4 regions of the Alteromonas sp. M12 genome follow, and region 1 is predicted to be linked to each of the others. Evidence: predicted binding sites of a transcription regulator. Region 1 holds the regulator's gene; each other region holds the start of a gene.
The links. The regulator LexA, encoded in region 1, represses DNA repair genes until DNA is damaged. The targets are predictions, from matches to a motif close to TACTGTATNNNNATACAGTA.
Positions count from the first base shown of each region.

Region 1 (7,992 bases):
ATGCTCATATTCATGGCCAACAATCTTTGCTCTTCTTCTTTCGCTTTGCGCTGTATTTCTTCTTGCGTGTTTATCCATTCTTCATATTCAGCGGGTTCTTTGGCTACCACAACTATTGGCATGAATCCATGATCTTTCCCGCAAAGCTCTGCACATTGACCACGGTATACACCAGGTTCAATCACATTTGCCCAGGCTTCATTGATAAAACCGGGATTAGCATCTTTTTTAACGGCAAAGTCAGGAACCCACCAAGAATGAATCACATCATCCGAGGTAACCAAGAAACGCACCTTTTTGCCTGTTGGAATAACCAAAGGACGATCAACTTCTAAGAGGTAGTTATGGCCTTTTTCAAACTTGTTGTTTATCTGTTCTTGCTGAGTTGCCATCACAGAATAATATTCAACGTCGTTTTCCATGTACTTGTAATGCCATTTCCATTGAGACCCAGTAACAAGAACAGTTACTTCTGAGTTTTCGGGATCTTCCATTGCAATCAAGGTTTTAGCCGCTGGGAATGCCATTACGACAAGAATGATAAAAGGAATTATTGTCCAAGCGATTTCAACTTTCACACTCTCATGAAAGTTAGCAGGTTTAGCACCGCGAGATTTACGGTGGAAAATCATGCTCCAAAACATGACACCAAACACTAATACTGCAATGACTACACATATGAAAAACATGAGCATGTGCAGATCATAAACTTGTCCACTGATTTCAGTCGCACCTTTGCGCAAATTCAATTGATACTGATCAGCAGTCGAAGTCGAATCTGCAGATACTGTAAATGCAATTAGACTGGTCAGTATTACCAATATGCCGGACCATATCTTTTTCACTCAACACCTCCTGTTGATTTAAGCCGTTCCCAAAGGAGCAAAGCAGAGTAAACAACCGCAAAAAACTCAGCTATGGTAAATGACTTGGGATCTAAATGTTATGAAGCTGTAAAAACTAGTATAAGAATTACTCAACTAAAGTCTAACGTCTAGTGTTTTTTGTTAAAATTATAAACAACCGGTTGATTTTCAATCAAAATAGGCAAAAAAGTTATTTTTTATATCAATTGCAAATAGCTTTGGTTACTAAAGATATTAAAATCGGTAATTTTCCATCCGCAAAAAACAAAAATGCTCGCTCGGAGAATAACTAGACATTCTGAAATGGATTTTTTAGGATATTTTTTGAACAGAAAATGTATTCACTGGCAGAATACAAAATAGAGAAATCGTGGTTCGCAGTTTTAGAAAACTAACATTCAAAATAATAAAAAAGGTGACCAAATAGGTCACCTTTTTTAAAGAACTTTGCAATCAACCGCGTAATTACATCCAATCAGCGTTGCGAATAACGCCCACAGCAATACCTTCAATATTAAAAGGTTGCGACGCTAGATCCACTTTAATAGGGTTAAATTCATCGTTTTCAGCATGCAGAATCACTTCTCTACCACGCTTTTCAAGACGTTTAACAGTAACGTCTTCATCGACTCTTGCCACAACTACCTGACCATTGTGAACATCGGTTGTACGATGAACTGCCAGCAGGTCACCATCCAAAATGCCGATATCCTTCATACTCATACCGCTTACTCTAAGCAAAAAATCGGCACTGGGTTTAAATAGATCAGGATCGACTTTGTAATGACATTCAACATGCTCTTCCGCCAGTATAGGTTCACCCGCAGCAACACGGCCAATCAAAGGTAAGCCAACTTCTTCCAAATCATCTTCTAGGGGAACATTAAGTTTAATCCCTCTAGATGTGCCAGGTAGAATTTCAATGACCCCCTTACGCGCCAGAGCTTTTAAGTGCTCTTCTGCCGCATTAGCTGATTTAAAACCTAATTGTCGCGCAATTTCAGCACGGGTAGGTGGCATACCTGTAGCCAACATAGTGGCTTTAATTAATTCGAGAATTTCGCTTTGTCGTGGAGTTAGTGGACGCATAAACAGCCTGTTTTTCTATACAGTTTAACTGTTAGTATATACAGTTACGAAGATAAAACAAACTTTGTTTGTTGATTGATGTTTTAATCTAAGAATAAATTAAATTGATACAAAAAAAGAGGCTACTTAAAAGTAACCTCTTATATTCTAACAAATATATCGAATTAATTATGTTCTACGTGAAGCCATTCTCAAACCGAATAGTCCTAAAGCCAACACACCTAATGTTGAAGGTTCAGGAACAGGTACACCTGGGTTCTGACATTCAGGCAAAGTTGGGTCTTGACCACAACCAGGAGGAAGTGACTCACCCGCTAATAAAAACGAACGAATATTTTCTAAAGCAAGCGCTTCTTCTGTAGAAATTCCAGTTAGCCAGTCAATATCACTGATCGTTACGATACGACCTGCATTGTTTACTAAATCAGACGTGGCATAAGCAACACCAATGTTAAAACCGTCTGCAGCTACTTGGGCTGCAAACACTTTAGAAGGATCTGATACAAATAATTGTCCAGGTGCGTCGATATCAAATGTCGTATTACGAATATCGTTAGGTCCAACCAGAATAGTCGTATCAGGTGTTAGGAAAGTACCTGTTTCGCTTGAAGTAGAATCACCTGCACCGCCAAACTGCATCGCAACATCACCAGTAAGCGTTGAGAAAATATTTTGTACCCAATCATTATGAGTTTCACAGCAAGGTCGTTCAGTTTGACCGTAGAAACCACCACCGCCGTTAACGAAGTCGATAACATTTTGACCGATGGCTGCCCCTGGATCAGATAAAAATCCGCCATCCCATACAATATCATAGGCTGACATATCCGTTGGCGCAACACCCCAACTATTAATCACTGTTAGATTATCGCCAAAAGTAGTTTGGAATAAGTCTGTCCAACCACCGCCGGATAAACGACCTCCCTCATCGACTACTAGAATCTCTGCTGCGTTAGAAATAGTAGAAGAAAATGCGAGTGCTCCTGTTAAAAGCAAAGAACTTACACTTTTTATCATTTTTTTATTCATTGACCCTTTCTCCATTATTAGGAACTCAATTTTTGAATCTTTTTATAGATACATCCTGCAACTGTGCAAAAAGTAAGCACACTTTATGCCTAAATGTAAACTCAATACTTTTCAGCAAGTTAGATTGAATGAATTTAAATCACTACTTTGATGTGTAAAATTAACTGACAAAATATTAAGCCAAACCTCATATTGGATATTTTTATTACCGGAAGTATTTTCTGACAATTGCGAAGTTAATAGAAATTGATTTGAAATATGATAATGCTACTAAACAAGATGACTTTAGATGCGCTAACAATATAAAATAGCAGTACGACTCAAGAGTCGTTAGTCTGCGTGTTTTGGTGTGCAAACATGAACAGAATTCCGTTCTTCATGCTATGCTTTTAACGATTTCGAAACCTCAAGGTGTTATATAATATGGATTGGCTGCATAATTTGCTGCTTTCGATTTTTGCTTTTCCCGTAAAATGGCTGGTCAAAGTCAATAGTATTCCAACAGACATTGAAAGTGAGCTGGGTATAGATAAAAGTAAACCTATAGTTTACTTGCTCAGAACTCACTCTATTACTGACCAACTTGCGCTTAAAATGTCGACTAAGAAAGTGGACTTACCCAGCCCTACCAAGAAAATTCTCATAGGTGGAGAAGAGCACAGCGCCAGTGTATTTCTTGAGCAACCTCAATCTGTTATTGGTAGGAAGATCAAAGGAACCAAAATAGCAGCAGATTTAACCCATTTATTTCAACTTCACAAAGACAACGCAGATCTCGATTTACAAATTGTGCCGGTTACTGTTTTTTGGGGTCGCGCACCAGGCAGAAAATCCAACGGATTAGCAGATCTGTTAGCCGACAAGGCATCACCGAGTTGGTTACGCAAATTTTTTATCGTGTTATTTTTAGGTCGCGATAATTTCGTGTCTTATAGTAAAGCTGTATCGTCTAAAGACATGACCAAATTACCTGGTACTGAGTCTGAAATCGCGCACAAATTAATTCGCCTAGCAGGCACCCACTTTCACCGCAAAAGACAAGCATTTAACGGCCCAATGCTGTTAGAAAAACAAGAGTTATACAATTCGATTCTTGGTTCTGTGTCAGTTATCAATGCAATCAACGAAGAATCTAGACAAAAGAAAATTCCTTTGTCTAAAGCCAAAGCAAACGCTAAATCTTATATAAACGAAATTGCTGCAGATTATCGTGAAGGTTTGATCCGCTTTGGAGACAGGGTATTAACCCGTATTTGGAACAAAATATACGATGGGATCGAAGTTGGCCACGCCGACAAAGTGAGAAAATTGGCACAAAATGGCCATGAAATTATTTACGTTCCCTGCCACCGCAGCCACATGGATTATCTGCTGTTAACCTACGCAATTTACCATCAAGGGTTAGTGACACCGCATATCGCTGCAGGTATTAATCTAAACTTTTGGCCTGTGGGCGGGATTTTCCGAAAGGGTGGGGCTTTCTTTCTACGCCGCAGTTTTGCCGGTAATAAACTCTATACTAGCGTGTTCCGTGAATATCTAGAGCTATTATTCAACAAAGGGTATTCAGTTAAATATTATGCCGAAGGCGGACGCAGCCGCACAGGAAGGTTGTTACCACCGAAAACGGGTATGTTGGCCATGACGTTACAAGCGATGATCAAAGGAGTGAATCGTCCAGTGAGTATAGTTCCGGTTTACATTGGATATGAACACGTCATGGAAGTAGGCAGTTATCTAAGTGAGCTAAAGGGCAATACCAAGAAAAAAGAATCTGTTTTTGGACTGTTTTCAGTGGTTAGAAAGTTAAAGAATTACGGCCACGGATTTCTTAATTTTGGCGAACCCATACAGCTCAATAACTTCCTTGATGAACAAGTACCTAACTGGCGTGACGCCCAAAATAGTGAAGTAGATAAAAAACCCAGTTGGCTTACTCCCACTGTCAATATTCTTGCTAACCAAGTGATGGTACGAATCAACCAAACGGCAGCCATTAGTGGTATGTCACTGTGTGCATTGTGTTTGCTCTCTGCCAAGAAAAACGCGATGGGCCAAAAAGAGTTAGAGCAGGCAGTCGACGATTATCTTCACCTCTTAAAGTTATCCCCCTACAGTGAACTGGTTAGCTTACCAGACAAAAACGGCCATGAAATTGTAGAGCAAACCCTGAAACTAGGGAAAATGAATGTATCTGAAGATAGTTTTGGCAAGATTATTTCGTTAGAGCAGCGCAATGCCGTTACCTTAACTTACTATCGCAATAATATTTTGCACCTGTTCGCCATTCCTGGATTAATTGCCGCTATCGTTTTTGCGCACAATGGAATCGAAAAAACTAAGCTGCTTGATCTGATTATGCGTTTGTATCCAATGCTACAACGTGAATGGTTTCTTTACATGTCTCCTGAGCAAGCACAGGAATACGTGGAAGGTCTGATTGAAAGCATGTTGGAAATGGGCATGATAGTCACCGTCGGAGGTAATTTGGCGCCTGCACATCCAACAGCGCAGTCTTTTTATTCGCTGTGGTTGCTAAATCGCTGCGTGCAAGAAACCTTGCAGCGTTATGCGCTAGTGTTATCTTTGTTAGCCAAAGAAAAGAAAATGAGTCGTGCCGCATTAGAACGTCAAAGTGCTAAATTTGCAGAACGATTAGCCGCACTCCATGGTATTAGTTCACCTGAATTTTTCGATAAAAACGTGTTAGCAACCTTTGTTAATGCACTTAAGGAAAATCAACTTTTAGCAGATAGCGAAGATGGGCAATTGCAACATTCAGAAACCAGTGAAAAATTGCGTCAAGATATCATTGCTTTGATTGCGCCAGAGATCGCTCAACGTCTAGAGAAGCTCTACGCATTGCAAAACTAATATGCTAGGCAACAAATAATAAAGGCTCCTACTTAGGAGCCTTTATTTTATACCAAGCGCAATTACTTGCCTAAATCGGATAAAAAGAACTGATAAGCTGGATTACTTGTCTGTTCATTATATTGGTAGCCAAGTTTATCTAAATGCTGGTCAAAATCCGCTCTGGCGCCTTCGGGTAAATCAAAGCCCGCAAGCACTAAACCTTCCGCTGCACCATGATTCCGATAATGAAACAAGGTAATATTCCATGACTCTCCAAGGGTATTCAAAAATTTCATCAATGCCCCTGGATATTCTGGAAACTCAAATGAGAAAATATGCTCATTGAGTAACGTGGGAGGACGGCCGCCTACCATGTAACGCACATGTAACTTTGCCATTTCATTTTCAGACAAATCAAAACATTGATAACCACTATCTGTAAGCAGCTTTTCTAATTGATGATACTCTTCCCGTCCAAAGCGCAATTTTATCCCAACGAATATATGTGCTTCTCCATCACTGGAATAACGGTAGTTAAACTCGGTAATAGTTCTGCCACCTAGCAACTCACAAAAACGTTTGAACTCACCTTTTTGTTCAGGGATTCTAACCGCAAAAACAGCTTCTTTTTGTTCGCCCAGTTCACATCGCTCAGACACATATCGCAAGGTATGAAAATTGATATTAGCGCCACACAATATGCCACCAATTTTTTTACCGGAAATTGAATGTTGAGAGAGATACTTTCGAATACCAGCCACAGATAACGCACCTGCTGGTTCAGCTATTACCCGAGTATCATCAAAAATGTCTTTGATTGCGGCACAAATTTCATCCGTATTGACAGTGATAACTTCATCAACAAATTGTTGGCATAATCGGAACGGTTCTGTACCTATGGTCTTCACTGCCACGCCATCAGCAAAAATACCCACCGATGGCAACGCCACAGGTTCACCAGCTTGCAAAGCAGCCTGTAAACATGCAGATTCATCAGATTCTACCGCAATGATTTTCAAATCAGGTCGTAATTGCTTGAGGTAAACACTGATACCCGCAGCCAAACCTCCACCACCGACAGCAATGAATAGCATATCCAAGTCAGGTAACTGCTCAAGTAGTTCTCTACCAATGGTTCCTTGACCAACAATCACGTCTTCATCATCAAAAGGCGCAACCATAGTGTAACCATTGACTTCAGATAGGCGCAGCGCTTCGGCTTTTGCCTCATCGAAGCTGGTGCCATGCAACACAACGTGTGCATACTCACCACCAAAACGTCTAACCGCATCCACTTTAATATCTGGTGTGGTTTCCGGCATAACTATTGTGGCTTGTATTTTTTTGATCTTGGCAGAATAAGCCACACCTTGAGCATGATTTCCTGCAGACGCAGCCACTACGCCGGCCTGCAATTGCTGCTGAGTCAAACAAGATAATTTATTGTAAGCACCGCGCAGCTTAAACGACTTCACCGGTTGTTGATCTTCACGCTTCAAGTAAATTTCATTACCTAAAGCAGTAGATAAACTGGTTAACCGATTCAGTTCGCTATTCACTGCCACGTCATACACCGGTGACAGTAGAATACGCTTCAAATAATCATTAGCAGATAAACTCATTTAATCTTCCAATTTTGAAGCATCACGTACTCCGCCTTTATCGGCACTGGTGGCTAACAAGGCATACGCTTTAAGTGCCAATGAAACCTTGCGTTGACGGGTTGCCGGCTTCCATGGTTTAGCACTGTTATTCATGTTATCACGGCGAGTTTGCAATTCAGCGTCACTGATATCTACGCCAATTTTGCGTGCAGGGATATCAATGATGATAGTGTCACCTTCTTCAACCAACCCTATACCACCGCCACTTGCTGCTTCTGGAGCACAGTGACCAATAGATAAACCTGAAGTACCACCAGAGAAACGGCCATCAGTGATTAGCGCACAAGATTTACCTAGGCCTTTAGCTTTAAGATAAGTGGTTGGGTACAACATCTCTTGCATCCCTGGACCACCTTTAGGACCTTCGTAACGAATAATCACAACGTCACCGGCAACTACCTTATCACCCAAAATAGCAGCAACCGCATCATCTTGGCTTTCAAAAATACGCGCACGACCAGTAAATTTATGAATCGACTCATCGACAC
Region 1 covers NZ_CP144164.1:4,830,917-4,838,908, forward strand. The annotation lists gene coxB (cytochrome c oxidase subunit II) at 1-836, opposite strand, end outside; gene lexA (transcriptional repressor LexA) at 1,332-1,955, opposite strand; gene VUI23_RS20785 (PEP-CTERM sorting domain-containing protein) at 2,124-2,984, opposite strand; gene plsB (glycerol-3-phosphate 1-O-acyltransferase PlsB) at 3,408-5,858, shown strand; gene ilvA (threonine ammonia-lyase, biosynthetic) at 5,921-7,462, opposite strand; gene ilvD (dihydroxy-acid dehydratase) at 7,463-7,992, opposite strand, start outside.

Region 2 (7,992 bases), 700 kb from region 1:
TTTCCAACTGTCCAGTGCTGTGCTGCATACGTAGGTTAAACTGTTCGCGAAGAAGGTTTAACAACTCTGCGTTCAATTCTTCTACGTTTTTGGCTTTCAGTTCAGCTTTCATTACATCACCGTCCGAGTTACAAAGGTTGTTTTAAATGGCAATTTAGCCGCTGCCAATTCAAACGCTTCGCGAGCCAATGATTCTGGAACACCTTCCATCTCATATAACACACGGCCCGGTTGAATTTGGCATACCCAGTACTCAACGTTACCTTTACCTTTACCTTGACGCACTTCTAGAGGCTTCTCAGTAATTGGCTTGTCAGGGAAAACTCGTATCCAAATTTTACCTTGACGTTTAACGTGACGAGTCATAGCACGACGGGCTGCTTCAATTTGACGAGCAGTCATACGACCACGGCCAATTGATTTCAATCCGTAAGTACCAAAGCTAACTTTGCCGCCCGCAACTGCCATGCCGCGGTTGCGACCTTTATGCATTTTGCGGAATTTCATACGTTTAGGTTGTAACATAATTATTAGCCCTCACGCTTAGCAGAACGGCCTTTCTTCTTAGGTGCTTGAGCAGGTTGCTCTTGCGTAAGAGGCAATCCGCCTAGTACTTCACCTTTGAAGATCCAAACTTTTACGCCAATGATGCCGTAAGTAGTCAAAGCTTCTGAAGTTGCATAGTCGATATCAGCACGGAAAGTGTGTAGTGGTACACGACCTTCACGATACCATTCTGAACGTGCAATTTCTGCTCCGCCCAAACGACCGCTTACTTCAACCTTGATACCTTTAGCGCCAAGACGCATTGCATTCTGTACAGCACGCTTCATAGCACGACGGAACATTACGCGACGTTCTAATTGGCTAGAAATACTGTCAGCAACAAGCTGGCCATCTAGTTCAGGTTTACGCACTTCAGCAATATTGATCTGAGCTGGCACACCGGCTAGCTTAGATACAAATTTGCGAAGCTTCTCTACATCTTCGCCTTTCTTACCGATTACAACACCAGGGCGAGCTGTGTGAATAGTCACACGTATGCTTTTTGCTGGGCGCTCGATAACGATTTTTGAAAGAGACGCGTTTTTCAATTCTTTAGTCAGGTATTTACGTACCTGGTGATCATTAAACAGGTTGTCTGCATATTCCGCTGTGTTAGCGTACCAAGTAGACGTCCATGGTTTGCTGATACCCAGGCGTATACCTGTAGGATGTACCTTCTGTCCCATTTCTAATCTCCTAGTCCGCTACTACAACAGTGATATGACTGCTGCGTTTAAAGATACGATCAGCTCGGCCTTTGGCTCTTGGCTTGATACGCTTCATAGTTGGGCCTTCATCAACGAAGATTTTTGCGACAGTCAACTCATCGATGTCTGCGCCTTCATTGTGTTCAGCGTTCGCAATCGCAGACTCTAGTACTTTTTTGACTAGAGCAGCACTTTTCTTCGGACTATAAGTCAGAACTTCAAGCGCCTTTTCAACGTGTAAACCGCGAATTTGATCTGCAACCAAGCGTGCTTTTTGAGCCGAAGAACGGGCAAAACGATGTTTAGCTAAAGCTTCCATAATTTTTCCTCTTATCTCTTCGCTTTCTTATCCGCGACATGGCCGCGGTAAGTACGCGTTGGAGCAAATTCGCCCAACTTATGGCCAACCATTTCGTCAGAGACGAAAACAGGTACGTGCTGGCGACCGTTATGGACCGCAATGGTCAACCCAATCATATCTGGGATGATCATGGAGCGACGAGACCAAGTCTTAATTGGTTTCTTTTCGCCCTTTTCCACTGCAGCCTCTACCTTCTTCAGCAAGTGCAGGTCAATAAATGGACCTTTCTTGAGAGAACGTGGCATGGTGAATCCTCGCTGTTACTTGTTACGACGACGTACGATAAGTTTATCGGTACGCTTGTTACTACGGGTTTTCTTACCCTTAGTTGGTACACCCCAAGGTGAAACTGGATGACGGCCACCAGAGGTACGACCTTCACCACCACCATGTGGGTGATCTACTGGGTTCATGGCTACACCACGAACTGTTGGACGCACACCGCGCCAACGTGTTGCACCAGCTTTACCCAGTGAACGTAGCATGTGTTCAGCGTTACCAACTTCACCAATAGTGGCGCGGCAATCGGCTAGAACTCTGCGTACTTCACCAGAACGTAGACGAAGTGTTACATAACCTTCGGCACGCGCTAATATTTGTGCATATTGTCCTGCAGAACGAGCAATTTGAGCACCTTTACCAGGCTTCATCTCAATAGCGTGTACAGTTGTACCTACTGGGATGTTACGCATTGGCATGGCGTTACCCGCTTTGATTGGAGCATCAGCGCCAGACTGTATAGGTTGTCCAGCTTGAGCACCTTTCGGAGCAAGAATATAACGACGCTCACCATCAGCATAAAGCACAAGTGCAATATTAGCTGAACGGTTAGGATCGTATTCCAAACGTTCAATTTTGGCTGGAATGCCATCTTTGTTACGTTTGAAGTCAATTAAACGATAATGCTGTTTGTGACCACCACCAATGTGACGCACAGTAATGCGACCATTGTTGTTACGACCACCAGACTTGCTGTTTTTCTCAAGCAATGGTGCGTAAGGTGCGCCTTTATGTAGATCAGGATTTGTAACCTGAACTACGTGACGACGACCAGCAGAAGTCGGCTTAGCTTTTAATAATGGCATATCAAATCCCCTTCTTAAGCTTCGCCACCGACGAAGTCGATGTCTTGACCTTCTTTAAGCACAACGTATGCTTTTTTCCAGTCGTTACGCTTACCAAAAGACTGACCGTGACGCTTGGTTTTACCCTTCACGTTTAAGGTACGAACGCTGCTAACTTCAACTTCAAACAGTTTTTCAACTGCCGCTTTGATTTCAGCTTTGTTTGCGTCTTTTACGACTTTGAAAACAACAGCGTTGTTGCCTTCAGCAGCCATGGTTGATTTTTCAGAAACATGCGGTGCTAAAAGCACCTTAAGTAAACGCTCTTCAGAGATCATGCTAACGACTCCTCTAGCTGTTTAACTGCATCGGCAGTGATTAACACTTTTTCGAATGCAATTAAGCTTACTGGGTCAATGCCTTGAACATCACGAACGTCAACTTTATACAAGTTACGAGCAGCCAAGAACAAGTTCTCTTCTACTTCTGACGTTACGATTAACACGTCGTTAAGCTCAAGTTCGTCAAGCTTAGCAATCAATGCTTTTGTTTTAGGTGCATCAACACCAAATTTTTCTACCACAATCAAGCGATCTTGACGTACCAATTCAGAAAGGATGCTACGAATAGCTCCACGGTACATCTTTTTATTTACTTTTTGACTGTGATCTTGAGGTTTGGCTGCAAACGCACGGCCACCACCAACCCAAATTGGGCTGCGGATTGTACCAGCACGGGCACGACCTGTACCTTTTTGACGCCAAGGCTTCTTGCCACCGCCTCTAACTTCAGAGCGTGTTTTTTGTGCTTTAGAACCCTGACGGGCACCTGCACCGTAAGCCACTACTACTTGGTGTACTAGCGCTTCGTTAAAATCACGTCCAAAGGTTGCTTCGGAGACTTCAAGAGCGCTATTCGCGTCTTTCAATACTAATTCCATCACTTAACTCCCAGACGTTACGCTTTAACTGCAGGCTTGACGATAACGTCACTGCCTGGAGCACCAGGTACTGCACCTTTGATTAGAAGAAGGTTGTTCTCTGCGTCAACACGTACTAATTCCAAAGATTGAGTAGTCACAGCTTTATTGCCTAATTGGCCAGCCATTTTCTTCCCTTTGAAAACTTTACCTGGAGATTGGTTTTGGCCAATCGAACCAGGAGCACGGTGAGACAAAGAGTTACCATGTGTCATACGTTGGTGACTAAAGTTCCAACGTTTGATAGCACCGGCAAAACCTTTACCTTTAGAAGTTCCTGCAACATCAACTTTTGTAGCTTCAGTAAAGATTTCAACAGTAATTTCACTGCCTACTTCAATACCTTCGCCTTCGTTGCTGTCTAAACGAAACTCCCATAAACCACGGCCCGCTTCCACGCCAGCTTTAGCAAAATGACCTGCTGAAGCTTTATTAACGCGGTTTGCTTTTTTATCACCAGCGGTTACTTGTAGCGCGCGATACCCATCTGTTTCTTCAGTACGTAACTGAGTCACACGGTTTGGGGTCGCTTCTATAACAGTCACAGGAATTGAAACACCATCTTCAGTGAAGATACGCGTCATTCCTACTTTACGACCGATAAGACCAATCGCCATTGTTAAAACCCTCTCTTGTTAGCCCAGGCTGATTTGAACATCAACACCGGCAGCCAAGTCCAATCTCATCAATGCATCAACTGTTTTATCAGTTGGTTCAATGATATCTACCAAACGCTTATGTGTACGGATTTCATACTGATCACGTGCGTCTTTATTCACGTGAGGTGAAACCAATATTGTATAGCGTTCCTTGCGAGTAGGTAGTGGAATAGGACCGCTAACCTGAGCACCTGTACGTTTCGCAGTTTCAACGATTTCAGCCGTAGACTGATCGATCAACTTGTGATCAAACGCTTTCAAACGAATACGAATTCTTTGATTTGGCATCGATTAAGCTCCAATCGAAAGAACAAAAAAAACCATCCACACCAACCTTTCATTAGGTGGGAGGATGCATGTAAACCGATGACCCACAATTGGGGTCTTGTTCATAATATTTCAGCTTTTTCTCAAACTCCCCACTTACATGGTTAATTATTGATAGGGCTGAAATCACTACCCATCAGGGCGAGTGGGCGCGAATTATACATGTGTGAAGATTTATTGCAACGCCTATTACTAATAAAAGTCGAGTTTAGAAGGTTTTTTTATAAGTACAACAATTAAGAGAAATAATAGCGATAAAAAACTGTACCAAGGGACAGGTGTATTTTAGTTACCATTTCACTAACCTTTTGATATTGCATTGATGTAGGAAAGTATTAACAACCACATTAGCGCAATAAAGAGTTCGTAGGTGATGTTTAGCCATACGACGAATTTTAATTAATCAAAAGGAATTCGCAAATGCGAGAATTGAATGTAATGCAATTAGAAGAAGTGAATGGTGGTGTAGCCCCTTTAGTTGTGGCTTTTGGCGCCGGCATGTCAGCGGTAGGCTATATTAACAGCCTACCGGGGCTCATGGCATTTGGCAGAGGGCTTGGTTTCGGTTGGTATGATGCTACTCATTAATTAAAAGGAGCTTTTATGATCGAATTAAATAAAATTGAATTGGTAGAAGTTTCAGGAGGAATGCCCGACAACGAAGTCACAGGTTACGCTATCGGCTACGGTGTTGGGTATGTGTTCGGAGGAAAAGCTGGTTACCAACTTGGGATCTCCATATATAACTTATTCCACTGATTTAGCTCAATGATAGAAGGGGATATGCCTCCCCTTTTATTTTTTATAAAACAAAAATTTTTAAGGAAGTGTTATGGACCGTAAATTTATAATATTCGCCAATGCTATTTTATTTTTTATGATAGCTACTAATCTCTGGAGTGCGACTTATAGTTGGATTGTGAATGATATTGATATGTCAACTAATCCCAATTTACAAACCGCTTTGCTCTATATCATCTGCGGTTTTTTGTTCAATGAGTACACAACAGAAAAATCCTCAAAAACAGATAGCAATGAAGGCTAATAATATGCCACCTAAATTAATCACCTTTATAAATTGGATATTTTATATAGCGATTGGATTCGCCTTCATACAGGCAATCGGTGACTGGTATGGACAAGGAACTGATATACTCGCAAATCCTATTATGCATGGCGCAATGCTGTTAAGCATTATGGGCTTTTTATTCAACCAAAATGTGAAACCAAGCGAGTCCGATGAGAAGCAATCTAAATCTTAGGTTTTGTTAATGATTACACTCAGTTATAGTTAGGGAATAAGTAATGACACTGACCGTAGTAGATGGCAACAGAACTTGTTATTGAAGAGACTCTTCAAAAAATAGACAGATTGTTAGAAGCACATCCTTCATTGATGGATGCTTATCAGCAATTGGAACCGATTATTCTGAATTTGTTTGAAGCTCAGCGTATGAGTATTTTTCAACGCAGGCGTCAACATCAAGACTTGGTTGCCCGTTTTAAAACGGGTAAAGAGACACTTCAAATTAAAGTTCCTATCAGTCCCCAGTCCATAGCTGGGTATGTTGCACTGAGTCAAAAACCATTATTGATTAGTGATCCTTATAATGCGCAAGAGCTCGCGGAAATACATCCTCGCCTAAAGTTTGCCGACAAATTTGATAAAAACAGTTCCTTTAAAACTGAAAATATCATTTGTGTGCCGATTTTGAACGCCGGCGTGTTGATGGGCGTAATGCAGATTATTAATAAAAAAGTAGGTTCCTTTGGTGATGCCGACCTGCGCTTAGCGAATTCGTTGTCAGAAATATTAGGCAATAAATTTCGTTATGAGTTAGGTGGCACCAGTAATCCGTTTGATTATCTTGTTCATCGCAAATTGATGTCTGAAAAAGATCTCAAACAATTTACTGAATCCAGTAAAGATATCCGCCAGTTAATCCAACGCATGGTATCAGAAGCCCGTATCCCTGAAGATGAATTGGGTAATGCATTATCAGTTCACTATCAAGTTCCTTATATTAGTTATCTTCCTGAGAAATATCACGTATTACAAAGTGGCAATAAATTAAACCTGTCTTATTTAAAACGAAACTACGTTGTGGTGTTAGCAGACGCCTCTGAAAACCCGATAGTTTTAATGGCAGAACCTAACAATGCTGCACTTTTGATGGAAATTGAAAGCGCATTAGGGATAGACAGTTATGAAATCTCCGTAGGCTTGCCCAATCAAGTTTTACAATATTTAGGGGCAGGCGGTGGTGGTGGTACGCCAGGCGAGATGGATGAAATACTGGACGAAATTGGTACCAGTAGTGAAGAATTAGATGATACCAGTGAGGAGATGTCGGATGATGCTCCTGCAGTGGTACGTTTGGTTAGTCGTGTTCTGCACGACGCAAAACGACTAAATGCGTCAGATATTCATGTGGATCCAGAAAAGAACGGTCCAACTCGGGTACGAATGCGTATCGACGGTGTTTGTCGAGATATTACACAAGTTCCAGCGTCTCACCATAGTGCGGTTATTGCCCGTATAAAAATCATGTCAAACTTGAACATCGCAGAAAAGCGTGTCCCTCAAGATGGCAAGTTGGCATTTAAAATGTCTGGCCAATTGGTTGAAGTTCGGGTCGCGACAATACCCACAGTAGCCGGCGAAGGCGTGGTCATGAGGATATTGGCCTCGGGTGGCGCCTTGCCCATTGAAAAAATGAACATCTCACCAAAAAATATGAGCATGTTGCGGGTAATGATCAAAAAGCCCCATGGAATATTGCTAGTTGTAGGTCCAACTGGTTCAGGTAAAACTACCACTTTGCATGCAATATTGGGATATTTAAACACACCAGATAAGAAAATTTGGACTGCCGAAGATCCGGTGGAAATAACCCAACCTGGTTTACAACAAGTTCAGGTCAGTCCCAAAATAGGTTTTACCTTTGCTAATGCATTGCGGGCTTTCTTGCGGGCCGATCCGGATATCATCCTGATTGGTGAAATGCGGGATAAAGAAACCGCTCATGCCGGTATTGAAGCATCCTTAACCGGTCACTTGGTGCTTTCGACTCTGCACACAAATTCAGCGCCAGAAACAATAACCCGATTATTAGATTTAGGATTAGATCCGGTTAACTTTTCTGATGCCTGTGTTGGTATTATGGCGCAACGTTTGATTCGTACATTATGCTCTAACTGCAAAGAAGAATATGAAGCTTCCGAAACAGACATGGCATTTATCCGCCGTCAATACGGTGAAGAATATCTTCAAGAACTGGATCTTCAAGAGCCATTGAGGTTGCACCGAGGAAAAGGTTGTGATGATTGCGGTGACACTGGTTATAAA
Region 2 covers NZ_CP144164.1:4,135,306-4,143,297, forward strand. The annotation lists gene rpmC (50S ribosomal protein L29) at 1-112, opposite strand, end outside; gene rplP (50S ribosomal protein L16) at 112-525, opposite strand; gene rpsC (30S ribosomal protein S3) at 531-1,232, opposite strand; gene rplV (50S ribosomal protein L22) at 1,243-1,572, opposite strand; gene rpsS (30S ribosomal protein S19) at 1,584-1,859, opposite strand; gene rplB (50S ribosomal protein L2) at 1,875-2,699, opposite strand; gene rplW (50S ribosomal protein L23) at 2,714-3,016, opposite strand; gene rplD (50S ribosomal protein L4) at 3,013-3,618, opposite strand; gene rplC (50S ribosomal protein L3) at 3,636-4,274, opposite strand; gene rpsJ (30S ribosomal protein S10) at 4,293-4,604, opposite strand; gene VUI23_RS17710 (class IIb bacteriocin, lactobin A/cerein 7B family) at 5,064-5,231, shown strand; gene VUI23_RS17715 (hypothetical protein) at 5,247-5,402, shown strand; gene VUI23_RS17720 (hypothetical protein) at 5,476-5,688, shown strand; gene VUI23_RS17725 (hypothetical protein) at 5,693-5,905, shown strand; gene VUI23_RS17730 (GspE/PulE family protein) at 5,968-7,992, shown strand, end outside.
Region 2: VUI23_RS17710 (class IIb bacteriocin, lactobin A/cerein 7B family) is a predicted target of LexA. The motif match lies at 4,904-4,923, and genes of this name have one in related genera.

Region 3 (7,992 bases), 1.3 Mb from region 1:
CAATTTCAACAATCGCGACATCTACCCCTTCGGCACCTTCGATTACGCGGCGCTTTATTTCATTAGTAATATGTGGAATAACCTGAATAGTTGCACCAAGATAATCACCACGTCTTTCACGTTTTAACACTTCTTCGTATACGCGACCAGTGGTGAAGTTATTACGCTTGGTCATGCGGGTGCGAATAAAGCGCTCGTAATGACCTAAATCTAAATCTGTTTCTGCACCGTCATCGGTAACAAATACTTCGCCGTGTTGGATGGGGCTCATGGTGCCCGGATCCACGTTAATATATGGGTCCAATTTGAGCATCGTAACTTTCAATCCTCTAGCTTCGAGGATTGCAGCTAACGAAGCTGCGGCAATACCTTTTCCAAGTGATGAAACGACACCACCTGTGACGAAAATATAATGTGTCATGTGTAACCTAAGACGTTTGGAGTTGAATAAGAATACTTGACCAAGGGACCGATAAATTTTCGGCGTATGGACGGCTCAACAGTATACGGAAAGCTGCCTGTCCATACAACGAACTTTTTCAATTAAGCGCGACAAATTTTGATATGAAATAATCTAAATCTATATGCCGCGAATAACTATCAAATACTTAGGATTGGTTACTGATTTCTTTCAATGAATAAAGTAGTGCCAATGCTTCTTTAGGCGTCAATTCATCGGGGTCAATTTGCCTTAATTTAATCCGTAACTCATCTACAGAATCCAATAAGTCTAATTGCTGTGAGTGATTACTTACTGTTAGTTCATCAACTTCTATATTTGGTTGTTTCTCCAAAATTGCGAGTTTCGCTTTGGCTGAGCGAATAACACTTTTGGGCACACCTGCTAATTGCGCTACTTGCAAACCGTAACTGCGGTTGGCAGGTCCTTCTTGTACAGCATGCATAAAACGAATTTCGTCATTGTGCTCAACAGCATCAAGATGCACATTGGCCAAGGATTCAAGTTCTGCAGCTAACTTTGTTAACTCAAAGTAATGGGTGGCAAAAAGTGTGTAGGCGTTAATTTGTGAGGCGAGATATTCGGCGCATGCCCAAGCTAACGACAGGCCATCATAAGTACTGGTACCGCGACCAATTTCGTCCATCAACACTAAACTGTTAGCCGTTGCATTGTTTAAAATATTAGCGGTTTCGGTCATCTCAACCATGAAAGTCGAACGGCCGGAAGCGAGATCATCTGAAGCACCAATACGGGTGAAAATTCTATCTATCGGGCCGATTACTGCTTGCTGTGCCGGTACAAATGAGCCTATATATGCCATAAGCACTATTAAAGCTGTTTGCCTCATATAGGTTGATTTACCACCCATATTAGGCCCCGTAATAATTAACATCCGTCTTGTTGGTGTCATGGCTAACGGGTTGGCGATAAAAGGGGTTTTCATAACATTTTCTACTACAGGGTGGCGACCTTGTTCGTAAAATATTCCCGTCTCTTCACTCATTTCAGGACAATGTAAGTCTAAGGCATCAGCTCTTTGAGCTAAATTACAAATTACGTCGAGTTCAGCTAATCCCATAGCGCATGCCATGAGTTCATTGAGTTGCGGTAACAATAAATCAAACAACTGTTCATACAATTGTTTTTCTAAGGCTAATGCGCGTCCTTGACTGGTAAGGACTTTATCTTCGTGTTCCTTGAGCTCAGGAATGATATAACGCTCATTATTCTTGAGGGTTTGGCGGCGCACATAATCTGCAGGTACTTGATCCGCGTAACTGCGACTGACTTCAATATAGTATCCATGAACCTTGTTATAATTGACTTTTAGCGAGTGAATGCCGGTGCGTTCTTTTTCTCTGATTTCCAATTGCTCAAGGTAGTCTGTTGCTCCTTTTGCTAAGTTTCGTAAATCATCTAACTCTTCATTGTAACCAGGAGCGATTACACCTCCATCACGGATTAATACCGGAGGATTAGCAATAATGGCTTTATTCAATAAGTCACTAAATTCAGGAAAGTTGTTGATATTTGTACTCAACGTCTGAAAATTTGAACCTAAATCGGCTAACTTGTTTTGAATTTCTGGCAGCATGTCAAATGCGTTGCTCAACCGAGAGAAATCTCTTGGTCGCGCTGAACGTAACGCCAACCTTGCTAAGCAGCGTTCCATATCGCCAACCGACTTCAGCATGTCGCGTAAGTCTTCGTATTCGCTTTGGTGTAAGGCTTGTATTTGTTGTTGACGGCTATTTATTACCTGCAAGTCGCGAATCGGGGTTTGAATCCAACGTTTCAACAAGCGACTGCCCATTGGCGTGACAGTAAAATCTAAGATGCTTGCTAAAGTATGCTCAACGCCGCCAGACAAATTCAAGGTTAATTCTAAATTGCGACGAGTGGCAGCATCCATCAACACGGTATCGTTATGGTTTTGTAATTGTATTTTGCGTATGTGGGGCAGGGCAGAACGTTGCGTATCTTTAACATATTGAACAATACAACCTGCAGCGCATATGGCAATTTTTGCGTCTTGAATTCCAAAGCCATTTAGTTCAGTGGTACCAAATTGCTGATTCAGTTGATTGCTGGCGGTTTGAAAATCAAATTCCCAAACTGGACGGCGACGCAGTCCAGCTCGGTTGTCAATTAAGTGCAGGTGACTAAACCCTTCAGGGTAAAGTAATTCTGCCGGGTTACAGCGCTGTAATTCGGCTAAAAGCGCTTCTTCTCCAGACAATTCAGAAATACTAAAACGGCCACTTGTTATATCTAGAATCGCCACACCAAACACCTCTTTACGGGCAAAAACGGCGGCTAGTAAATTGTCTTGTTTATCTTCTAACAAGGCTTCATCAGTCACGGTTCCAGGGGTCACAATACGCTGTACTTGTCTTTCCACTGGGCCTTTGCTGGTCGCCGGATCTCCAACTTGTTCAACAATGGCCACTGACTGTCCCATTTTTACTAAACGGGCTAGGTAATTTTCAACTGCATGATAAGGCACGCCAGCCATAGGAATAGCATTACCACCAGATTTGCCTCTGGCAGTAAGAGAAATATCCAATAACTCGGATGCTTTTTTAGCGTCGTCAAAAAACAGCTCATAAAAATCCCCCATTCGATAAAACAAAAGAATGTCTGGATGCTCCGCCTTTATTGTTAAATATTGACGCATCATAGGGGTGTGACTATCTAGATCAGACTGTTTAACGCTATTACTCATTGAGGTTGCGATCTCTTTGCAGGTTGAGGTTATGTTCGGAATAAATAACTTAATCGAATTAAGGCAATTAAAAACAATTGGGCATTATAAGAAGTATGGGTTTTTTTTCTAGCAGTTGTTAGTACAATCTGCCAGATAAACATTGAAATGGAGCATATTTGCATTATGTTAACCGAATCTATAGAGCGGGTTTCCCAACAACTTGGACAACAGCTAAAAAGCAAAGGTTGGACGATTAGTAGCGCAGAGTCTTGTACAGGGGGCGGTGTCGCCTTTGCAATCACCAGTGTTGCGGGAAGCTCTGAGTGGTTTAAACAGTCTTTTGTTACCTATTCTAATGAAGCTAAACAATCTTTATTAGGAGTGAGACAAGAAGTCTTGATGTCATTTGGCGCAGTGTCTCAACAAACGGTTGAGCAGATGGCCTCTGGATGCGCACTAAAATCGCAAGCAGAAATTGGGGTTTCTATTAGTGGAATTGCAGGACCGGATGGGGGAACTGAAGATAAACCCGTTGGTTTAGTTTGGTTTGGTTTTTTTATCAACGGTGATATTTCTACTGAAAAGCAGATTTTTTCTGGGGATCGGCATCAAGTAAGACTTCAGGCCATTGAATTTGCATTGCAACAGACTAGCCAACGAATTAGCTAAGTCTAAACATGTATTTAGATAGTTACGCTGAATAACTTTGGATAGTATTTTTAACTTTCAAAAGCAGAAATTCGTAAAAAAAGTAAAACTGTACTTGTAACTGTATAATCATACAGTATACTTCTGGGCATAAACTTAACGTCAAGTTACTAATAAGTAAGTTCGTTGAACCCTTGTTTAATTTATCACGCTATTTTCGAAGGACATTCCGATGGACGATAATAAATCTCGCGCATTATCAGCTGCTCTAGGGCAGATTGAAAAACAATTTGGTAAAGGTGCAATTATGCGCCTCGGAGACAACCAAGCTTTAGATATTGAAGCTATTTCAACAGGTTCTTTGACGATTGATATCGCGTTGGGAATAGGCGGTCTTCCTTGTGGACGAGTCGTTGAGATATATGGTCCTGAATCATCAGGTAAAACAACGCTAACTTTGCAAGCTATTGCTGAAGCGCAAAAAATGGGTAAAACCTGTGCGTTTGTTGATGCAGAGCATGCCTTGGATCCTGTCTATGCAGGAAAGTTAGGGGTAAACATCGATGATCTTTTGGTTTCGCAGCCAGATACCGGTGAACAAGCATTGGAAATCTGCGATATGTTAGTTCGTTCTGGCGCAGTAGATGTTGTAGTCGTTGACTCAGTGGCAGCGTTAACGCCTAAAGCTGAGATCGAAGGTGATATGGGTGATTCTCATGTTGGTTTACAAGCACGTCTGATGTCACAAGCGCTACGTAAATTAACGGGTAACATTAAACGTTCAAATACTTTGGTAATCTTCATTAACCAAATTCGTATGAAAATTGGCGTTATGTTTGGTTCGCCTGAAACCACAACTGGTGGTAATGCACTTAAGTTCTATGCCTCTGTAAGATTAGATATTAGACGTATCGGCGCGATTAAAGACGGTGATGAAGTGGTTGGTAATGAAACCCGTGTGAAAGTTGTTAAAAACAAAGTCGCACCTCCATTTAAACAGGCTGAATTCCAAATTCTATATGGCCAAGGTATTTGTAAAGAAGCCGAACTTATTGATTTGGGTGTTAAGCAAAAGTTTGTTGAGAAGGCTGGAGCTTGGTATAGCTACAATGGCGAACGTATCGGTCAAGGAAAAGCCAACGTGGTTAAGTATTTGAAAGAACATACTGATATGGCTGACGATATCGAGAAGCGTCTGAGAGCAGAGTTGTTGCTGTCTAAAACAGTCAAACCAGAAGATCCTGTAGCTTCTGAGGATGTGTTGTAACCCTAACCTTATACACATCCCCTAAGCGTGAGTTCCCCGCTAATTTATTTAGCGGGGTTTTTTAATTTTCCTCCCTTTCAATATCCCAACAATGTAATCTTTCCAATTTTCGAGTAAATTTTTTACATTAGCAAAATAAAGCCTACTTAATTTTTATATTTCTGGCTTCTTGTCTCAATCATTTTGTTTTTTATTATTTTTATATCTATTTGATATTTATTAATAAAATTGATTTTTTATGGTGCTGTTTTAACTTCTACTAACTGTTTTTAAGAAATGGTGTGGTTTCTGCATTTACCTTAGTGCGTAACTCAACAACCAATGATTAACTTTGGTTATTTCTTTAAGTCATTAATAGGAGATTTTTATGAGTAATGAAGTAAAACAAGTGAACAAAGTAGCAGACGTGATTGAAGTGCTAAAAGCAGGCGCAGATTTTTATGAAGAAAGTATAGATACAGCAACCCATGAGTCTGTAAAGCAAGTGTTTGCGAGAATGATGTTTGAGAAAAAAGCCGCAATCGAAGCACTTCAGCCTTTTGCTATTGCAGAGCAAGGTGAGAAAGAAACTGGTGAGTCCATCGCCGTCAATGTACGCAACATGTACACAAAATTGGTAGGTTTTTTATCTTTTGATAAAGAGCATACCTACATTAGTCAACTTGAAGAGGTTGAGGACAAGACACTCGAAGTAATCGACGAGGCACTTGCAGAAAAGCAGCCTGATACATGTACGTTAGCCCTTAGAGAAATTCGAGGCACTATGCAAGCTTGTCATGACGAGATGAAAGCCCTGCAGGAACTCACTGCTTAACCGATAACTTAATGATAGCTAGCCGCTCATTGAGCGGCTTCTAATATTATTATCAACTAACAACAAATGAATCAAGAGGTAAATTATGGATATCATTAGGCTAATATTGGCTATTCTTTTACCCCCAGTTGGGGTGTTTTTACAAGTGGGCTTTAGTGGCGCATTTTTCTTAAATATATTGCTTACAATCCTCGGCTATTTGCCAGGCATAATTCACGCTGTTTGGATTATCGCTAAACGATAGATTGAATCTGCAATAGAGTTAAGTCCGTGTTGCAAAACCTAATCTTGCTAGCGGACTGCTCCTATTCCTCTCCCTGAATTCCCCCAATGTGTTAATCCCATTTATCTTTTATCACTAACTCTGTATAGAGAGGGAAATGATCAGAATCAATCGATGGCAGCCTTTTAATGTCAGCCAACATAAAATGTTGAGAATGAAAGAGGTGATCTAATGGCCATCTGATTATCGGGTAATCTGCATGAAAAGTGTTAAAGAAGCCGCGACCAATCCTTGGATCTTTTAATCCACTTAGTTTCCGAAAAGCTCTTGTGGTAGGTGACCAAGCTACGTCATTTAGATCTCCGGTGACTATTATTGGTTGTTTGGACGGCTCGACTTTATTGGCTATTAAAATGAGCTCTTTATCTCTGGGTTTTGCCGTGTCATTTTCAGTAGGTGAAGGCGGCGCTGGATGTAAAAAATGGAATTTAACTTTGACGCTTTCGGTAAATTTAATATGGCAATGAACAGAGGGAATATCTTTTTCAATTAATTCCAGTACCTCTAAATCCGATATTTCGTGTTTGCTGTAAACGTGCATTCCGTAGAGGTTATCTAATGGTTTATTTACTCTGAAGGGAAAGTCGGCATGAATGGGTTCCATTGCGTCTTGCCACCATTTGTTGGTCTCTAACGTAACAACAATATCTGGCTCGTATTGACGGATTAAATCAATTAGTTTTTGTGCCGATCTGTTGGGCATTAAAACGTTTGCAGTAATGACTTTAATAGATACCTTGGATTCAGTTGATGAGCTATCAGCGTGCTCCACTTCTTTTGGATATAAAAATGTGTAAGGCAGAATCCAAATTGACTGATAAATTAAGCTCGCTAAATTAACTATCAGCAGAGTGTACATTAGGTAGTCCTCGGTTAAGGATAAAACCATTAGTACGTTGAAGATTATCAAGCAAACGATCTGAACCCTAGGAAATTCCCAGCTACGACATAACCAATGATTACTCGGCAACAAGGGTAGTAAGGTTATCGCTACTAAAAAGCAGCTTGAACAGATAAGACCTATTTCCAAGATAGTGCTCTCAAAGATGGATGTAATTGTTGCAAAGGATATCAGAACTATTTACAAGGTTAACCCTATTTTTCAATAGAGCATGTTAGATGCTTATTCTAACCATCTGTTTTTTAATGACTTAGTTCTTTAATTCTCGATGGCATAGTCGTTGCACTTTTAAAAGTACTATACGCCATTTATGGGGCGATAGCATTCTAACTTTAAAAGGAGAACAAGATGACGAACCAAACGCAATCGGCAGCAAAGATGGCTAACGAAACAACTGCTAAGTCGGAGACTCCAATCGCAGATAAAATGACTGATGCGCTTCATCATTCAGTTGATTCCTTAGCAAAACAAGCTGCTAAAACTGAAGAAAAAGTGAGACACTCAGCAAACGCCTCAGCTGAAACTCTATCGGAAAAACAGCAACAAGCGCAGGATTACTGGAATTCATCTGCAGTGGGCAAATTCACTAAAGAAAATCCCCTTGCCACCGCCGGTATTGCATTTGCCGCAGGTATGGCTCTCACTGCATTTCTGAAAAGAAAGTAAACTGACGATGGTTGATGGTAACGCTCACCATAATGAAGAGTCTACAGCGCCTAAAGATGACGCTGTAGATTTTTCGGACCTGCAGGCCCATTGGTCTAGAGTATGGGATGCGCAAAAAGAGCAAATTAGCAAAGCCAAGTCGTTGGCTGTTCAGGAGTTAACGCTATCAGGTAAAGCACTATTGCTTAGCGCAGTTTGTGTTTTGTTGCTGGTGGGGATCAGTTTAATCATTTGGACGACACT
Region 3 covers NZ_CP144164.1:1,097,401-1,105,392, forward strand. The annotation lists gene VUI23_RS04640 (CTP synthase) at 1-421, opposite strand, end outside; gene mutS (DNA mismatch repair protein MutS) at 609-3,188, opposite strand; gene pncC (nicotinamide-nucleotide amidase) at 3,354-3,839, shown strand; gene recA (recombinase RecA) at 4,051-5,085, shown strand; gene VUI23_RS04660 (PA2169 family four-helix-bundle protein) at 5,453-5,899, shown strand; gene VUI23_RS04665 (YqaE/Pmp3 family membrane protein) at 5,985-6,143, shown strand; gene VUI23_RS04670 (endonuclease/exonuclease/phosphatase family protein) at 6,235-7,041, opposite strand; gene VUI23_RS04675 (DUF883 domain-containing protein) at 7,432-7,749, shown strand; gene VUI23_RS04680 (hypothetical protein) at 7,757-7,992, shown strand, end outside.
Region 3: recA (recombinase RecA) is a predicted target of LexA. The motif match lies at 3,938-3,957, and genes of this name have one in related genera.

Region 4 (7,992 bases), 240 kb from region 1:
ATCCATTGGATGATGAAATTCACCACTTAGTCTACCCAAGTAAGTCACCAAATCTATATCAAAACGCTTGGCGACATCTTTTAGTGGTAATGCCATCAAATCTGCAAGACTGTGGATACCAACTCGGGCTAATTTGCTCACGGTTTTTTTATCTAGTTCAGAGTCAGTCAGTTGGCGTATGCCAATTTGATGTTGCAGCATAGGAAGATGGTCACTGACCTGATTCCATGCGGTACGGGCTAGGATGCGAGCGGCATAAGGGGATTGTCCGCTGGCATAATAATATTTTACCTGGAACTCTTTTAGTTGGTTTTTAACAACCCGCCAATAGCCATTAAGTCCGCCGTACAACATCAGCATATTGTGTATTCGTAACAGCAAGCCATTTGGCGGAAACAGACAGATATCAGAGGTGACTAGATACAAGTGTTCGGCTATCTCAACTAATTTTTTTTGCTCTATATCACTTTTATAGGGCAACACCTGGAGGTGTTGATCTAGTGCCGCGGCGGTTCCCAATCCCATTCCTGTGCGAATACCGGCATCAATAGCAGCTTGATTTAATTGCAATACGCAATTTGTTTGATGATGCAATATGACCAATGAGTGCTGAGTATTGATCTGCCCGCTAGTGTCTTCAACACGCCTTTGCTGAGGCGATGGAATTGCATGACATACACTGTCTAATTGCAAATGAGGAAAGTGTAAATATAACCAAAGAGATTGCATATTAGCTGACTTTAGCCCGTGGAAATGTCAGCACATTAGTGGCGCGTTGGTTGAGTGCTAATTCAGGCCAAATGTGGCTCATATTGAGATTAAATGGCTGGGCTGGCCAACCGCCTTTACGTTTGGTAATTTGCACCTCTAAGCCCTGTTCATGAGCACTGAGTTTCATCGCTAGGCTCACCGGTAACGACAAACTTAATTGTCGATTTTGACGCACTACAAAATGTAAAGCGTCACCTTGTTCAGCGGCTAGTTGTAGACGTTTGGTTTGGGCGATTTCAAGCTGTTGATGCCACATTAGGACACTATGGCAGCAGCCGCTCTTAAGGCATTGCTCGGCACTCCAAAGCGCATGCTCTGCACTATTTGGTTGAACAATTAGAACCTGTTCAAGTGTGATCCCAAATTCCGCCAACATTTCTCCGTTAATTTGCATCGGAGGCGCAATAAACACCAATAAGCGCTTATGCTGCTGACGATATCGCAAAGCTGGCAATAACAAACGTAATTCGCCGATGCCTATGGGAGTATGGATATCAATCATTCCCGATTGTGGGAAGCCGCCTTGAAGTGCTTCATCAAGTTCTTCATAACCTGTACTTTCGGAGGTCAGGCACTGTTCTTGTTGATTGCCTTGCCATACTAAGCGTTTATTTTTTAGTTGTTCCAATAGTGTGTTCATAAATAACTTAAACTCCGGATAAGTACCGCATCTCGACAATGCTATTTTTACGCCTACGGCGTTGGAGGTTCTAAAAATAGTCCGCTATTACGTGCAAACCCCCGCTCTACTATCCATAACAATTTTATTATCGAGCATAATAAACAGGTATAATTTATACTGTATTTATGTACAGTATATTGATCAATTTCATAGATGCAAGTTTTGCTGTAAGTTGAAGCAATAGTTATTATGATGGACCGCTGTAGTACCAAAGAGCATAAAAGGTAGGTTATGAATTATTGGTTATTTAAGAGTGAACCAGATGCATTTAGCATCGACGATTTAGCGAATAAGGCCAATCAAACAGAGCATTGGGATGGTATTCGTAATTATCAGGCTCGCAACTTTTTGCGGGATAAAGTGCAACTTGGTGATCAAGTATTCATATATCATTCTAGTTGTAAAAATGTCGGAATAGCAGGTTTGGCCGAAGTGGTGAAGGGCGCTTATCCAGATCATACTCAGTTTGACCCAGAGTCAAAATACTATGATCCGAAATCAGATCCTGAGCAGCCTAGATGGTATATGGTGGATGTTAAATTGGTTAAAAAATTCAATCAAATCCTGAGCTTAAAAAGCATAAAGGCGATGCCGCAGATACAACAAATTGGCCTGGTTCAAAAAGGCCATCGTTTGTCTATTATGCCCGTGAATGCAGAAGAATTCGCTTATTTGCTTAAAGAGTGTAACGAACTTTAATTAAAAATAGATTGCAGAGCATTGAAGCTCTGCATATTTTACAAATTATGACTTTTTCTGTTGTTCAATAAATAAAGCAATATTTTCTCTAAGTACAGACAGTGGGATAGAGCCGTACTCCAACACTGCATCATGAAATGCACGTAAATCAAACTTATCACCAAGGGCTTCTTCAGCTTCAGCGCGTAATTTTTTAATCTCTAACTCGCCAATTTTATAGGCTAGCGCCTGTGCTGGCCAAGAGATATAACGGTCGATTTCAGTGGTCACGTTGTGTTCTGAAAGCGCTGTATTCTCTAGCATATAATCTAAAGCGCGCTGTCGCGACCAACCTTTTATGTGCATACCGGTATCAACCACCAAACGGCACGCTCGCCACATTTCATAACTCAAGCGACCAAATTCTTCGTAGGGTGTTTGATAAATTCCCACTTCTTTGCCCAGAAACTCAGAGTACAAGCCCCAGCCTTCACCAAAAGCTGAAATGTAAGTGTAACGACGTACATTTGGTAAATCACTCATCTCTGATGCAAGTGAGATTTGTAAATGATGGCCCGGAACCGCTTCATGCATTGTCAGTGCAGGGATAGCATATAAAGGTCGTTTATCTAATGCGTAGGTGTTTACCCAGTAATAACCAGGTTCATCGTCACGCCTTGGTGATACATATCTGCCTGTGGTGTATTTCGGTGCAATGGCATCAGGAACGGGGGCTACGCCGTAAGGAGTACGAGGTAGCTTATAAAACAGCTTAGGCAACTGTGCATCCATGCGTTTAGCTACGTAAGATGCGTGTTTCAACAGTTCAACTGGCGTTTTTGCATAAAATTGCGGGTCGGTACGTAAGAATTGGATAAATTCATTAATACTACCTTGGAACTCTAATTCATCCACAATGTTCTGCATTTGGGCTCGTATACGCGCTACTTCTGTTAATCCCAGTTGATGGATTTCATCCACTGAAAGATCTGTAGTGGTATAATATTGGGCGCGATTTTGGTACATCTGTTCGCCGTTAGGCCAAGACTTAGAAGCCACATCTGACTTTGCTTTAGGAATATAATCGGTGACTAAAAAATCGTAAAAGTGTTGATAAGCACCCATAACATCTTGTTTGATAACTTGCTTCGCTTCTATTATTAATGCACGTTTTTGTGCCTCAGAAACATTGATATCATCGATTTTTAGGAAGGGGCTGTAAAATGTATTTTCTTCTACCTGACTGTTAAAAAAACTCTCTACCGACTTTTCAAAACCCAGCATAACCGCTTTGGGTTGAACCATTCCCACTTCCATCCCTTTTTTCATCCACGCAATTTGTTGCGCAAAATAAGCGGGGATTAAACGAAGTCGAGTGAGATAATTTTGGTAGTCTTTTAGATCCGCGAAGCGACTCGAACGGGGGAGTCCAGCCATTGCACTATGAAAACCGTACTCCGACGTTAACGGTACATAATGTGCGTTGAAACGATATTCATCGACATAATTTTGCACCCGATAACGCTGCATCAGCAAATTAATTTGATCTGTTCGAGCTAACTGCTGTTTATCTATTTGGTCTAGTTGGTTTAAGAATTTTTTGAATTGAGAGTTTTGTTTGGCGAGCCCATCAGGCGAAATATCGGCAAGTTTGTCATCGAAGTCATGTACTCCTTGAGAGCTTGCGTAAACAGGTGATATAGATAGCTCGTATTGCCAAATATCATCCATCAATTGAAGTAATTTTTGCTGTTCAGATGCGGTAACTGGAAGGCATAGAAACAGCAAGAAAAATATCGATACTCTGTTCAAAACTATATGCATGTTGGACTTTTTCCTAATTATTATAGTTACAGCTTAAGGCAAAACGGCTCCAATACAAAACGTACTGAAACTGTAATTGACGGTATGTTAGGTGCTGTACGGAAAAGTACTAATTTTTAGGTGTGTAAATCGGACTCGGAAATGCCGTTACTTTATCTGACAATTCAGTAATTTTTGCCGTACCTTGTTTCTTCACTTCGTCAATTCTTAACACGCTGTGCATAGGTATATAAGTGTGTTTTACATCAGCAAATTCGGTTTTTAATTTTTCGTGGCTCGGGTCTAATACCAGCGTTGTGTGGGTATCCCAGACAAAATCACCTATCTCTACAAATCCAAACATACTGCCTTGACTGACTTCACGTACATAAACTTCATAACGTTCGCCATTACTAACAAACTGTACCCTAAATAAAGGATTTTTAGTTGTCATCTTACTCACTTTTAGATATCAAAACGGGCATGAATTCTAACGACAACTGAGACAATCGCCAAGTGAAATTCGAAGGCTATTGATAAAACCATATAGGTTATTAAATATGAAAACCAGAAGTGAGAAGACTAGGCTATTTAATTAAGGTTTCAGTGGCCCTAAAATGGCCTGAGTAGCCAACATTAGTTCATCAGTGTCACCGGCTAAAATCCCATTAACGGCAAATCCTTGTACGTAACTGCATAACTGTAAACCGGTGGACTCAATATTGATATCCTGCCTAACTTCTCCTAGTTTTTGGGCTTTTTCCAAACAACCAATAAAGTCAATCTGGAGACGATCCAGATAATGCCGACCAATATCTCGGATCTTGAGGTCATCGAAGCCTAATTCAGTAATAATATTAATTAACAAACAGCCTCTACCTCTAACCAAATCAATATAAGCTGAGAAAAAACCTTGAATAGAAAGCATACCTTGGTTGTGTTCTAGGTGTGAAAACGCTTTGGATAAATGCTGCTCTTGATAATGGGCTAGCACAATATATAAAAACTGCTGTTTAGAACCGAATTCAATATAGAATCCACGTCGGTTAAAATCGGTTCTGGCGATAATTTCGTCCATTGCAGCACCATGATAACCATGCTCCAAGAAGACCGCAATTGCTTGTTCAAGCACCTCTTCAACGTTGTATAGGGCCTTACGAGGCATATCAAATTCGCTTAAATAAAAAAGAACATGTGTTCTTTATAGGTTAGTCGAGAATTAGATTGTGTCAATACATTGTAGCAGGGGCTTTAGCCTTTGCGCTATGTTCGATTTTCTGCGGGTATAAATTGTAGCAGGGGCTTTAGCCCCTGACTGATGTCCGGTTTCCAGATTGAATAAACATCAGCAACCGGATTATATTATCGAAACGAATTTAAGAAAAAAACTGTTTGTTGATGAACTGCCAAGTTTCTTTAAAATCTTCGGTGGGGCGGCGTTTGAAATCACTACGGATAAACAAATTAATACGACCGTCGGTATAGCAGATCAGCATATTTGCAATCACACCTTCATCCGCAGGTAATGATTTTCCTTCACGAAGTTTACGTTCTCTTAAAACCTGTTTTATTTGCGTTTCAAGGCGCTCAAAAATCTGTGCAATTCTGCCACGTAAACGTTCCTGCTCTCCCATTAAGGCATCACCGTTCAAAATGCGGGTAATACCTGGATTTTTTTCTGAGAAACCTAAAATCAAATGAATAATCAATTGAATACGCACAGCGCTATCTTTTTCTTCATTAATAATTTTATTGATACGTGAAAACAAGGTTTCTTCGATAAACTCAATTAAACCTTCAAACATCCGTGCTTTACTGGGAAAGTGGCGGTATAAAGCAGCCTCTGACACGCCTACTTCTGTTGCCAATTTAGCCGTAGTGATACGCTGTCCAGGGTTGTTTTCTAGCATACTTGCTAGACATTGCAGAATTTGCGCTCTGCGGTTTGGACGTTTAATCGCGGGCATTAATCATGTCTCCCTGTCTGTAGGACCATATTATTATTCTTAGAGTTATTTTGTTGCATGTTTATTTCTATATTTTTCAGATACTAATTGCATCAATTTAAAAGCAAGTTGCTTTTTATCGGCAACATCGAGAGATTTTTCACCCTCTTTCCAAAAAACCGTCAAAGCATTTTGATCACTATTGAATCCAATGTTGCTATTTGAAACATCATTAGCAGCGATCATATCAAGCTGTTTACGCTCCAGCTTTTCTTTTGCATAACGACTAACGTCTTGTGTTTCGGCAGCGAAGCCGACAGTGAACACTGACCGTTGTTGTTTTGCGACATCTGCAAGAATATCAGGGTTTTTAGTAAAAGTAAGGGTCAACTCTTGATTGTTCTTCTTGATTTTTTGATTTACCGCTTCTAAAGGACGATAGTCGGCTACGGCTGCACAGCCAATGAAAATATCCGCGCTTTGTATATTTCCCATAACGGCATCATGCATTTGTTGCGCACTTTCAACATTAATCAGGTTCGCTTTGTTAGGAGCGCTTAAATTTACTGGGCCACTCACCAAAGTCACTTCAGCACCCATGGCTATTGCCGCATTGGCTAGTGCATAACCCATTTTGCCCGAGCTGTGGTTGCTGATGTAACGCACGGGATCAATTGCTTCTCGGGTCGGTCCTGCCGTAATCACTATTTTTTTGCCAGTCAAGCATTGAGGCGGCTTGGGTTGGGTGATTAGGTCTGCCAAGTACTGAGGTTCAGGCATACGTCCTTGCCCAATATCGCCACAAGCTTGCTCACCTGAGTCGGGTGGAATAATAGTGACCCCACGATTGGACAAGATGGAAAGGTTCTTCTGCGTAGCATCAGCCTTCCACATTTGCTGATTCATGGCAGGAGAAATATATACCTCAGCAGTACTGGCCAAGCATAACGTCGACAACAAATCGTCGGCCATGCCATGGGCAAGTTTAGCAATAAAGTTTGCGGTGGCAGGGGCGATAAGAATGCTATCAGCCCATTTCGCCAACTCTATATGACCCATAGCTGCTTCTGCAGCCGGATCGAGTAAATCGCTAGAAACCGGATTGCCTGATACTGCTTGCAATGCTAAAGGACTAACAAAATGTTCAGCTGAAGCGGTTAATACTGCTCGTACCTCAGCGTCCTTGGCGGTTAGTTTGCGTATTAAATCTGGGGTTTTATAAGCGGCAATGCCACCTGTAATTCCGAGTAAAACCTTGTGCTTTTGAATGGCCATGTGTCTAAATATTCACTAAAAATCTGTGCTGCATTTTACCTAATATAAAGGTTAGACAAAACACTTAGGTACTTGATATGACTTAATATTGGCCTGATCGGCGATCATTTGCTAGGTTTAATTAGTGATATACGACTAATTGCTAGTAATTTTAACCCTAATTCAGGCACGGATGCATGAAACTATCAGAATGGCCAAAAATGGAGCGGCCAAGAGAAAAGCTCCTATCCATGGGCAGTGAAGCTCTTTCAGACGCAGAACTTCTCGCTATTTTTTTGAGAACTGGAGTACAAGGAAGCAGTGCTGTTGATTTAGCTCGTGAATTACTCACTCAGTTTGGCTCTTTACGCAGTTTACTGAATGCCAGTAAAAGCCAATTTTGCTTGGGTAAAGGTTTGGGCGAAGTGAAATATGTACAGTTACAAGCGACTTTGGAAATGTCGAAACGCTATTTTGCTCAATCACTCACGCGAACACACACATTTGATAGCGCCAATCGCACTAAACAGTATCTGCTGAGTCAACTACGTGACGAACCTAACGAGGTCTTTGCGGTATTAATGCTCGACAGCCAACATCGTCTTATTACCTTCAAAAAACTGTTTTTTGGGACGATTAACGCAGCAAGTGTTTACCCTCGAGTCATTGTTCAACAAGCCTTAGAGTGTAATGCAGCGGCAATTATATTAAGTCACAACCACCCGTCGGGCATCGCAGAGCCTAGTCAAGCAGATCAACATATTACTCAACGTATCAAACACGCCTTAGAGTTGATTGATGTCACTGTACTGGATCATATTATTGTCGGCGATGGTGACTGCGTGTCTTTTGCTGAAC
Region 4 covers NZ_CP144164.1:62,531-70,522, forward strand. The annotation lists gene VUI23_RS00255 (DNA polymerase Y family protein) at 1-729, opposite strand, end outside; gene imuA (translesion DNA synthesis-associated protein ImuA) at 731-1,411, opposite strand; gene VUI23_RS00265 (EVE domain-containing protein) at 1,685-2,152, shown strand; gene VUI23_RS00270 (DUF885 domain-containing protein) at 2,198-3,955, opposite strand; gene VUI23_RS00275 (DUF1820 family protein) at 4,065-4,388, opposite strand; gene VUI23_RS00280 (TetR/AcrR family transcriptional regulator) at 4,530-5,099, opposite strand; gene slmA (nucleoid occlusion factor SlmA) at 5,311-5,901, opposite strand; gene coaBC (bifunctional phosphopantothenoylcysteine decarboxylase/phosphopantothenate--cysteine ligase CoaBC) at 5,947-7,155, opposite strand; gene radC (DNA repair protein RadC) at 7,332-7,992, shown strand, end outside.
Region 4: imuA (translesion DNA synthesis-associated protein ImuA) is a predicted target of LexA. The motif match lies at 1,569-1,588, and genes of this name have one in related genera.